3 regions of the Delftia sp. CH05 genome follow, and region 3 is predicted to be linked to each of the others. Evidence: predicted binding sites of a transcription regulator. Region 3 holds the regulator's gene; each other region holds the start of a gene.
The links. The regulator HrcA, encoded in region 3, represses chaperone genes, less so after heat shock. The targets are predictions, from matches to a motif close to TTAGCACTCNNNNNNNNNGAGTGCTAA.
Positions count from the first base shown of each region.

Region 1 (3,275 bases), on a different contig from region 3:
CAAGGTCTGGGGCCTGGGCTCGGACACCACCAAGGACCCGGGACCGTGGGAGGGCGAGCAGCGCAACATGTGGAAGCCCACGCAGCAAGAGGCGCTGTGGTTCCACGGCGGCAACCTGCACCAGTCGCGCCACTACTCGCTGTACCTGGCGCTGCAGCTCAAGGCGCGGCAGGAAGGCCTGCCGGTGCGTGTCTATGACCTGCAGCAAGTTCATCACCTGCGGTAAGGCCGAATAATCGCCATGGGGCGGCTGTGCCGCCCGCCAACCCAGCCTTGCAAAACAGAAAGTTCAATCATGAAAGCAGCACGTTTCCACGACCGGGGCGACATCCGCATCGAGGACATCCCCGAACCCGTGGTGGAGCCCGGCACCGTGGGCATCGAAGTGGCCTGGTGCGGCATCTGCGGCACGGATCTGCATGAGTTCATGGAAGGGCCGATCTTCATCCCGCCCTGCGGCCACCCGCATCCCATCTCGGGCGAGTCCGCCCCCATCACCATGGGGCATGAGTTCTCGGGCGTGGTGTACGCCGTGGGCGCAGGGGTGGACGATATCCAGGTCGGCCAGCATGTGGTGGTGGAGCCCTACATCGTGGCCGACGATGTGCCCACGGGGCCGGGCGACAACTACCACCTGTCCAAGGACATGAACTTCATCGGCCTGGGCGGGCGCGGTGGCGGGCTGTCCGAGCGGATTGCCGTCAAGCGCCGCTGGGTGCATCCCATCTCCGATGCCATTCCACTGGACCAGGCCGCGCTGATCGAGCCGCTGTCCGTGGGCCACCATGCCTACACCCGCAGCGGAGCGAAGGCCGGCGATGTGGCACTGGTGGGCGGCGCCGGCCCCATCGGCCTGCTGCTGTCGGCCATCCTCAAGGCCAAGGGCCTGACCGTCGTCATCACCGAGCTCAGTGCCAAGCGCAAGCAAAAGGCGCGTGAATCGGGCGTGGCCGATCACATCCTGGACCCCTCCGAGGTGGACGTGGTGGCCGAGGTGATGAAGCTCACCGGCGGCAAGGGCGTGGATGTGTCGTTCGAATGCACCAGCGTGAACAAGGTGCTGGACACGCTGGTGGCCGCGACGAAGGCCACGGGCGTGGTGGTGATCGTGTCCATCTGGAGCCATCCGGCCACCATCAACGTGCACAGCGTGGTCATGAAGGAGCTGGACGTGCGCGGCACCATCGCCTACTGCAACGACCACCAGGAAACCATCAAGCTGGTCGAGGAGGGCAAGATCAACCTCGAGCCCTTCATCACCCAGCGCATCCAGCTCGATGACCTGGTGGCCCAGGGCTTTGACACGCTGATCCACAACAACGAGTCGGCGGTGAAGATCATCGTGCAGCCACGGTTCAAATAGCCGCTGGGCACCGCGACTGCACGAACCTGCATCTTTCGTGCCGGTCGCCGGCGGAGCCAGGCGCAAAGGGGTCAAAACCCGGCGGGGGCCGACACATGCCTCCCGCCGGCAAGCAGGGTTTCCAAAAATCGCTCAGACTAGCCAGAAGCGACTTTTTGCAGTGCCGAAGATTTCTGCAACCGACTGAAAAACCCGCGGAACTTCGGCTTTAGCACTCAATCCTAACGAGTGCTAATATGAAGGAATGGAAGAAAGGAACTCTGCAATGACAAACGCCTCCGGCTCCATTGCGACCACCTTGGCGCCCGCTAACCCCTGGGCCCTGGTGCCGCCTCTGGGCAATCTGGATGCCTACATTTCCGCGGTCAACCGCCTGCCCATGCTCACCCTCGAGGAAGAGCAGGACTACGCCCGCAAGCTCAAGGAACACAGTGACCTGGACGCCGCAGGGCGTCTGGTGATGTCCCACCTGCGCCTGGTGGTGTCCATCTCGCGCCAGTACCTGGGTTACGGCCTGCCCCACGGCGACCTGATCCAGGAAGGCAATGTCGGCCTGATGAAGGCCGTCAAGCGCTTCGATCCCGATCAGAACGTGCGCCTGGTGAGCTACGCCATGCACTGGATCAAGGCCGAGATCCACGAGTACATCCTCAAGAACTGGCGCATGGTCAAGGTCGCCACGACCAAGGCCCAGCGCAAGCTGTTCTTCAACCTGCGCTCCATGAAGCAGGGCCTGAAGTCCGACGCCGCCATGGCCGAGGACGGCGCCATGCTGCGCGACACGCTGACCTCCGGCGAGATCGACGCCATGGCCGAGAAGCTCAACGTCAAGCGCGAAGAAGTCATGGAGATGGAAACGCGCCTGGCCGGTGGCGACGTGCTGCTGGACCCCTCGCCCAGCGATGATGGCGAGCAGGCCTTCGGTCCCATCGCCTATCTGGCCGACGGCGCACATGAGCCCACGGCCATGATCGAGTCGCGCCAGCGTGACCATCTGGCCACCGACGGCATTGCCATGGCGCTGGATTCGCTGGACGACCGCAGCCGCCGCATCGTCGAGGAGCGCTGGCTCAAGGTCAACGATGACGGCTCGGGCGGCATGACGCTGCATGAGCTGGCCGCCGTGTATGGCGTGAGCGCCGAGCGCATTCGCCAGATCGAGGTGGCTGCCATGAAGAAGATGAAGAAGGCCCTGGCCGAGTTCGCCTGATGGCCTGACGGCCTGGGCTGACAGGCTGCTTCAAGACAAACCCGGATAATCTCCGGGTTTTTTATTGCCCGCAGCCTTTGCGGCCCCCACGCACCCATGCCCGCCAGCGCCATCTCGCCACTACGCCGCCTCTTCGCCAATGCCTTGGCCACCGCCCTGGCTTCGGCCCTGCTGCCTTGCGCCGCCGTGGCGCGCGACCAGTGGCCCAGCAGGCCCCTGCATCTGATCGTGGGCTTTCCCGCGGGCTCCTCGCCCGACCTCACGGCGCGCGCCCTGGCCGAGCCGCTGGAAAAGCGCCTGGGCCAGCCCGTCATCGTCGAGAACAAGGTGGGCGCAGGCGGCAACATTGCAGGCGAGCAGGTGGCCCGTGCGCGCGATGGCCATACCTTCAGCGTGATGATCAACGGCAACCTGACGATTGCCCGCCTGCTCAACCCCGCCGTGCGCTACGACCCCGTCAAGGACCTGCAGCCCGTCAGCCTGATCGGCGTGGCACCCCTGGTGCTGGTGGCGCCGGCCGGCGCGCCCGAGGGCCGGGCCTTCCTGGAGGCCGCTGCCCAGGCCGGCAGCCGCTGGAGCTACGGCTCGCCCGGCGTGGGCACCGTGGGCCACCTGGGCATGGAGCTGCTCAAGAGCCGCTCCGCGCTCAGGCCCGAGCACATTCCCTATCCCGGCTACCCGCAGGTGTTCAACGCCATCCAG
Region 1 covers NZ_WUMG01000005.1:3,738-7,012, forward strand. Annotated here, with positions in the region: gene GRX31_RS06335 (NAD(P)/FAD-dependent oxidoreductase) at 1-226, shown strand, start outside; gene GRX31_RS06340 (2,3-butanediol dehydrogenase) at 296-1,363, shown strand; gene rpoH (RNA polymerase sigma factor RpoH) at 1,629-2,573, shown strand; gene GRX31_RS06350 (Bug family tripartite tricarboxylate transporter substrate binding protein) at 2,670-3,275, shown strand, end outside.
Region 1: a site for HrcA is predicted at 1,572-1,598, ahead of rpoH (RNA polymerase sigma factor RpoH). Genes of this name have one in related genera too.

Region 2 (3,275 bases), on a different contig from region 3:
TGGTCGGGTCCAGGATACCCATTTCCAGCATGTCGCCGTAGGTGTCGTTGGCGGCGTTGAAGCCGTAGTTGCCCGAGCCGTTCAGCACGGCGTTGACCACCACCGAGGGCTCGCCACCGGCGTTGGCCACGATTTCGCGCAGGGGCGCTTCGATGGCCTTCATGATCAGCTTGATGCCGGCGTCCTGCTCGGCGTCGCCGGTCTTCAGTTCGCCCACGGCTTGCTTGGCACGCAGCAGAGCCACGCCGCCGCCGGCCACGATGCCTTCTTCCACAGCAGCGCGGGTAGCGTGCAGGGCGTCTTCAACGCGGGCCTTCTTTTCCTTCATCTCGACTTCGGTGGCAGCGCCGACCTTGATCACGGCCACGCCGCCGGCCAGCTTGGCCACGCGCTCTTGCAGCTTTTCGCGGTCGTAGTCGCTGGTGGCTTCTTCGATCTGGATGCGGATCTGCTTGACGCGGGCTTCGATTTCAGCAGCTTGGCCAGCACCGTCGATGATGGTGGTGTTTTCCTTGCCGATTTCGATGCGCACTGCCTGGCCCAGGTCTTCCAGGGTCACCTTGTCCAGCGCCAGGCCCACTTCTTCAGCGATGACCTTGCCGCCCGTCAGGATGGCGATGTCTTCCAGCATGGCCTTGCGGCGGTCGCCGAAGCCAGGAGCCTTGACAGCCACAACCTTCAGGATGCCGCGGATGGTGTTGACCACCAGCGTTGCCAGGGCTTCGCCTTCGACGTCTTCTGCAATGATCAGCAGGGGACGGCCGGCCTTTGCCACGGCTTCCAGCGTGGGCAGCAGGTCGCGGATGTTGCTGATCTTCTTGTCGAACAGCAGCACGAAGGGGTTGTCCAGCAGGGCAACCTGCTTTTCGGGGTTGTTGATGAAGTAGGGCGACAGGTAGCCGCGGTCGAACTGCATGCCCTCGACGACGTCGAGTTCGTTGGCCAGCGACTTGCCTTCTTCAACGGTGATCACGCCTTCCTTGCCGACCTTGTCCATGGCTTCGGCAATGATGCTGCCCACGGATTCGTCGGAGTTGGCGGAGATCGAGCCGACCTGGGCGATTTCCTTGGAGGTGGTGGTGGCCTTGGATTGCTTCTTCAGCTCTTCCACCAGGGCGGCGACAGCCTTGTCGATGCCGCGCTTGAGGTCCATGGGGTTCAGGCCGGCGGCCACGTACTTGATGCCTTCGCGGACGATGGCCTGTGCCAGCACGGTGGCGGTGGTCGTGCCGTCACCGGCGATGTCGTTGGTCTTGGAGGCCACTTCCTTCACGAGCTGGGCGCCCATGTTCTGCAGCTTGTCCTTGAGTTCCACTTCCTTGGCGACCGACACGCCGTCCTTGGTCACGGTGGGGGCGCCGAAGGAGCGCTCCAGCACCACGTTGCGGCCCTTGGGGCCCAGCGTGACCTTGACCGCGTTGGCCAGGATGTTCACGCCTTCAACCATGCGGGCGCGTGCTTCGCCGCCGAAAACTACGTCTTTTGCTGCCATTTCAATTCTCCGGATTCAGTTGGAAAGTGCGGTTTCGAAGCGCGTGGATTACTTTTCGACGACCGCGAACAGGTCGTCTTCCTTCATCACCAGCAGTTCGTCGCCATGGACCTTGACGGTCTGGCCGCTGTACTTGCCGAACAGAACGCGGTCGCCGACCTTCACGTTCAGGGCGATCACTTCACCCTTGTCGTTCTTCTTGCCGGGACCCACTGCCAGCACTTCGCCCTGGTCGGGCTTCTCGGCGGCGTTGTCGGGGATCACGATGCCCGAAGCCGTCTTGGTTTCGTTTTCGAGGCGCTTGACGATCACGCGATCGTGCAGGGGACGCAGGTTCATACCAACTCCTAAATCATCAACAAAGTTGAAACAAAGACTTGCCGGCCCGGCGGGCCGGCATTCGAAGCAATGTGGGACAGAGGATTGTTAGCACTCATACCCAACGAGTGCTAATAATAAGGCAATTCGGCCAGGTTTCAAGGGGTAGGGCCGGATGTGCCGCAAGACGGCACATCCGGCGCGGAGTGCGGAACGCCACTACCCATTAGCTTTTCCGCCACTGATCTTTAGTTTTTTCGGGGCGCGCCCGCGCTGGCCAGCGGCGAAGCGCAGCCTGCAGGAGCACACAGAACTTCCGGCGAAAGGCTGTCGCTGAATCACCATGCAGCCTTGCGGGCTGTGACCTGACGTCGCATCGAAGGCGCCCTGGCCGTGGTGCTGAGCGCACCCAAGATCAGCCAGCCGTGCAGAGTGACTGTCCTTGATCAGGCGCGAACGAGACCGAAGCCTCGTCTGGTGACCTCTGAGGTCAGAGGGAGAAAAGCTCCGCCTTCGTGGCACGATGACGGCCCAGTCCTAAAGGGGAGCTTCACCAGGTCGGGTGCGGATGAGGCGCGAAGCATCTGGCGATGCCGCCAGCCCTGAAGCTTGGATGACCACCATGTGGCTGCAACTGATAGGTCACGAGGTGGCCGTGAGCAGCAGCAATCGCTGCGGAGCAGTTGGCAACTGCAGACTTTCTAACGATGGCCTCAGGCTGATCTACGCCCTTCACTGTGCAAAGCGAGAGTGACAGGGACGACCAACACCGGCCGTTGAAGGCTTCCATTGTTGGACGACCGCTTCACCGTTTGGAAGTGGCCAGTCGATTCTTCGGTGCGCCGTGCTTCGCCTCGAAGGCCCCATTTCGCGCTGCACCGCTGATTCCTGTCGACTCCATGCCGTCGCTCCGACTGGTTTCAACGAAGTTGGAATCAGCCCACGATGGTGCTCGCGCCGAGCGTCCGCACTCAGGCGTTGGTGCGCAGGTTGGTGCAATGACGATGTAGGATTTGGATACAATGAAAATAAGAAGCATTCTTGTTTGCCGCTGCATATTGCCCCGGTGCCTTTCCTCCTGCTTCACTCGTGCCGCTTTCCCATGCCCGCCGCCGACCGCGCCCTTGTTCCCGATGTCGCCACTCTCTACTCCGACCACCACGGCTGGCTGCTGGGCTGGCTGCGCAAGCGCCTGGGCAATGCCTTTGATGCGGCCGATCTGACCCAGGACACCTATGTGCGCCTGCTGGGCCGTAGCGGCGCCGAGATCCAGGCCATTCGCGAACCGCGTGCCCTGCTGATGACCATTGCCCAGGGTCTGGCCGCCAACCTCTACCGCAAGCGCTGCGTGGAGCAGGCCTATCTGGACGCCCTGGCCCTCATGCCCGAGGCCGTGGCCCAGTCCCCCGAGCACCGCGCCATCGTGCTGCAGACCCTGGTCGAGGTGGACCGCCTGCTGGCCCTG
Region 2 covers NZ_WUMG01000011.1:143,292-146,566, forward strand. Annotated here, with positions in the region: gene groL (chaperonin GroEL) at 1-1,492, opposite strand, end outside; gene groES (co-chaperone GroES) at 1,541-1,831, opposite strand; gene GRX31_RS11970 (sigma-70 family RNA polymerase sigma factor) at 2,913-3,275, shown strand, end outside.
Region 2: a site for HrcA is predicted at 1,919-1,945, ahead of groES (co-chaperone GroES). Genes of this name have one in related genera too.

Region 3 (3,275 bases):
CGTCGAACTCCACGCAGATATCGGCTTGGGGGCAGCCTTCGCGCACCACGTCGGCGTCGGCGCGGGCGCCCAGGGCCAGCTGCAATGCATCGATCAGGATGGATTTGCCGGCGCCGGTCTCGCCGGTCAGCACGGTGAAGCCCGCATGCCAGTCCAGATCCAGGGCCTGCACGATCACGAAGTCGCGCAGCACGATGCGCTTGAGCGCCATGGTCAGGCGCCTCCCTCGTTCCAGCCCAGTTTCTTGCGCAGCGTGGCGAAGTAGTTCCAGCCCTTGGGGTGCAGAAAGCGCACGCTGTGGTGGGCGCGGCTCACGAGGATGCGGTCGCCGTGCTGCAGCGAGGCCAGCGACTGCATGTCGAAATTGGCGCTGACATCGCGCCCGGCCACGACTTCGATCGTGACCTCGTTGGCATCGGACAGCACGATGGGGCGATTGGACAGGTTGTGCGGCGCAATGGGTGCCATCACCCAGGCGGGGATGGACGGATGCATCATCGGCCCGCCGGCGGACAGCGCATAGGCCGTGGAGCCCGTGGGCGTGGCCACGATCAGGCCGTCGGCGCGCTGGTTGGAGACAAAGCGGCCGCCGACCTCGATGCGCAACTCCACCATGCCGGAGGTGCCGCCGCGGTTGACCACCACGTCGTTCATGGCCAGGGCCTCGAACACGCATTCGCCGTCGCGGATCACGCGGGCGCACATCAGGGGACGCAGGTCCTCTTCGTACTCGCCCTGCAGCATGGGCGTGAGCGTGGCCTCGAAGTCCTCCAGCGCGATGTCGGTGACAAAGCCCAGGCGGCCCTGGTTCACCCCGATCAGGGGCGTTCCGTATTGCGCCAGGTGCCGGCTCACGCCGAGCATGGTGCCGTCGCCGCCGACGACCAGGCCCAGGTCGCAATGCCTGCCCAGGCCATCGACATCGAGGGTGGGGTAGTCTGTGAGCCCTGCGTGCAGGGCCGATTGGGTATCGAGCACGACTTCGCAGCCCTGGCGCCTGAGGAAGTCCGCAATGCGCTCGAGCGCGTTGCTGGCATTCTCGGACAGGGCGCTTGCGCTGGGAGCGTGGTATTTCCCGATCAAGGCAACGTGGCGAAACGTGGACGTCATTTCTGGAAATTACATCATTAAAATCATCACATGCTCGACGAACGTGCCAAGTTGTTGCTCAAAGCGCTGATCGAGCGTTACATCGCTGACGGCCAGCCTGTGGGCTCGCGAACCCTGTCGCGTGCGTCGGGGCTTGAATTGTCGCCTGCCACGATACGCAATGTGATGGCTGACCTCGAAGACCTGGGGTTGATCATCAGTCCGCACACCTCGGCCGGCCGCATTCCGACCGCCCGGGGCTACCGGCTGTTCGTGGACACCATGCTCACGGCGGACCGTGCAGATATCGTGACGCCCGAGCTCGTGCCCGAGCAGCCGCAGAAAGTCATCGCCAACGCCGCCAATCTGCTGTCCAGCCTTTCCCAGTTCGTGGGCGTGGTGCTGGTGCCTCGCCGCACCTCGGTGTTCAAGCACATCGAATTCGTGCGACTGTCGGAGCGGCGCTTTCTGGTCATCATCGTCTCGCCCGACGGTGACGTGCAAAACCGCGTCATCTTCACCGACGTGGATTACTCGGCCTCTCAGCTGATCGAGGCATCGAACTTTCTCAACAGCCACTACGCAGGCCTGGCCATGGAAGAGGTGCGCGAGCGCCTCAAGGGCGAGGTCGAGCTTTTGCGCGGCGAGGTGGCCACCCTCATGCAGGCAGCCGTCAACGTGGGCACGGAGGCCATGACCAGCGCCCAGGAGGACGTGGTCATCGCGGGCGAGCGCAACCTGCTGTCGGTCAGCGATTTCTCCAGCGACATGGGCAATCTGCGCCGCGCCTTCGACCTGTTCGAGCAAAAGACCCAGATCCTCAGGCTGCTGGATTTCTCCAGCCAGGCCGAAGGCGTGCGCATCTACATCGGGGGCGAAAGCCAGGTCGTGCCCTTCGAGGAGCTGTCCGTGGTCAGCGCGCCCTACGAGCTCGATGGCAAGGTGGTGGGCACGCTGGGCGTGATCGGCCCCACCCGCATGCACTACGACCGCATGATCCAGATCGTGGACATCACCTCCAAGCTGGTCAGCAACGCGCTGAGCCACAAGCGCTGAGCTGGGCAGGTTAGGATCTACAATAGCCGTTTGCCATGGCGTGGATCCGCGCTGCCTTGGTGAATCAGGGGCCTTAGCTCATGCTTGGTTAGAGCAGCGGACTCATAATCCGTTGGTGCCCAGTTCGACTCTGGGAGGCCCTACCATCCATTGGTATGAAAAAGCCTGCCGCCTTTCCGGGCGGCAGGCTTTTTTGCTGGGCGCGACGCTGCCGGCTGGCATGGCTGCGCCCGGCTGCCGTTGAATGCGACTTCCAGGTTTTTTGCAGAAATATGGCGCTTTTGCCTGGAAGCTCCAAAACCCGCTGCTACAATGCGAAGCGTTGCGGCTGTAGCTCAGCTGGATAGAGTACTTGGCTACGAACCAAGGGGTCGTGGGTTCGATTCCTGCCAGCCGCACCAAAAAACGCAAAGCCCTGAAGTTGAAAGACTTCAGGGCTTTTTCGTTTTCACGGGCCATCCGCTGGGATCCGCTGGGATGACACCCCCGGTCAGGCTTGCTGCGCCTTCGGCAGCACGATGGTGAAGGTGCTTCCCTGGCCTGGCGCGCTTTCTATCTGCAGCTGCCCGCCATGGCGGGCAGCCACGGTGCGGACAAAGGCCAGCCCGAGACCTGCGCCGTCCAGGTGCTGATGGTGGTCCAGGCGCTCGAAGGGCTGGCTCAGGCGGGCGACGGCCTGTGCATCCATGCCGGGTCCGTGGTCCCGGATGGCGATGCGGCAATGGCCGGCGTCCTGCAGCAGCAGGCATTGCACCGTGGCGCCGCTTGCCGGTTGCCCGTGCGCTCCGTACTTGATGGCGTTGCCGATCAGGTTGACGGCTGCGCGGTGGAGCATGCCCGGGTCGCCCAGCACGGGGCATTCCTGCTCGGGCAGGCTGAATTCCAGCTGCACATGGGCGGCGCTGGCCTGGGCCCAGCAGCTTTCCACGGCCTGGTCCAGCACCAGGCCCAGGTCCAGCTGCTGCCGGCGCAGCGCCTGCTGCTGGGCACGAGCCAGGTGCACGAAATCGTCGGCCAGCTGCAGGGAGGCCTGGGCATAGCCTTCGATGCGCGGGAGCAGCATGCCCAGGTCGGGCGCTTGTACGGAACCACGCTGCATCTCCAGCAAGGTGATGATGGATGCCACGGGC
Region 3 covers NZ_WUMG01000002.1:118,913-122,187, reverse strand. Annotated here, with positions in the region: gene recN (DNA repair protein RecN) at 1-211, opposite strand, end outside; gene GRX31_RS02380 (NAD kinase) at 214-1,110, opposite strand; gene hrcA (heat-inducible transcriptional repressor HrcA) at 1,141-2,145, shown strand; tRNA gene GRX31_RS02370 (tRNA-Ile) at 2,213-2,291, shown strand; tRNA gene GRX31_RS02365 (tRNA-Arg) at 2,470-2,546, shown strand; gene GRX31_RS02360 (CHASE2 domain-containing protein) at 2,636-3,275, opposite strand, start outside.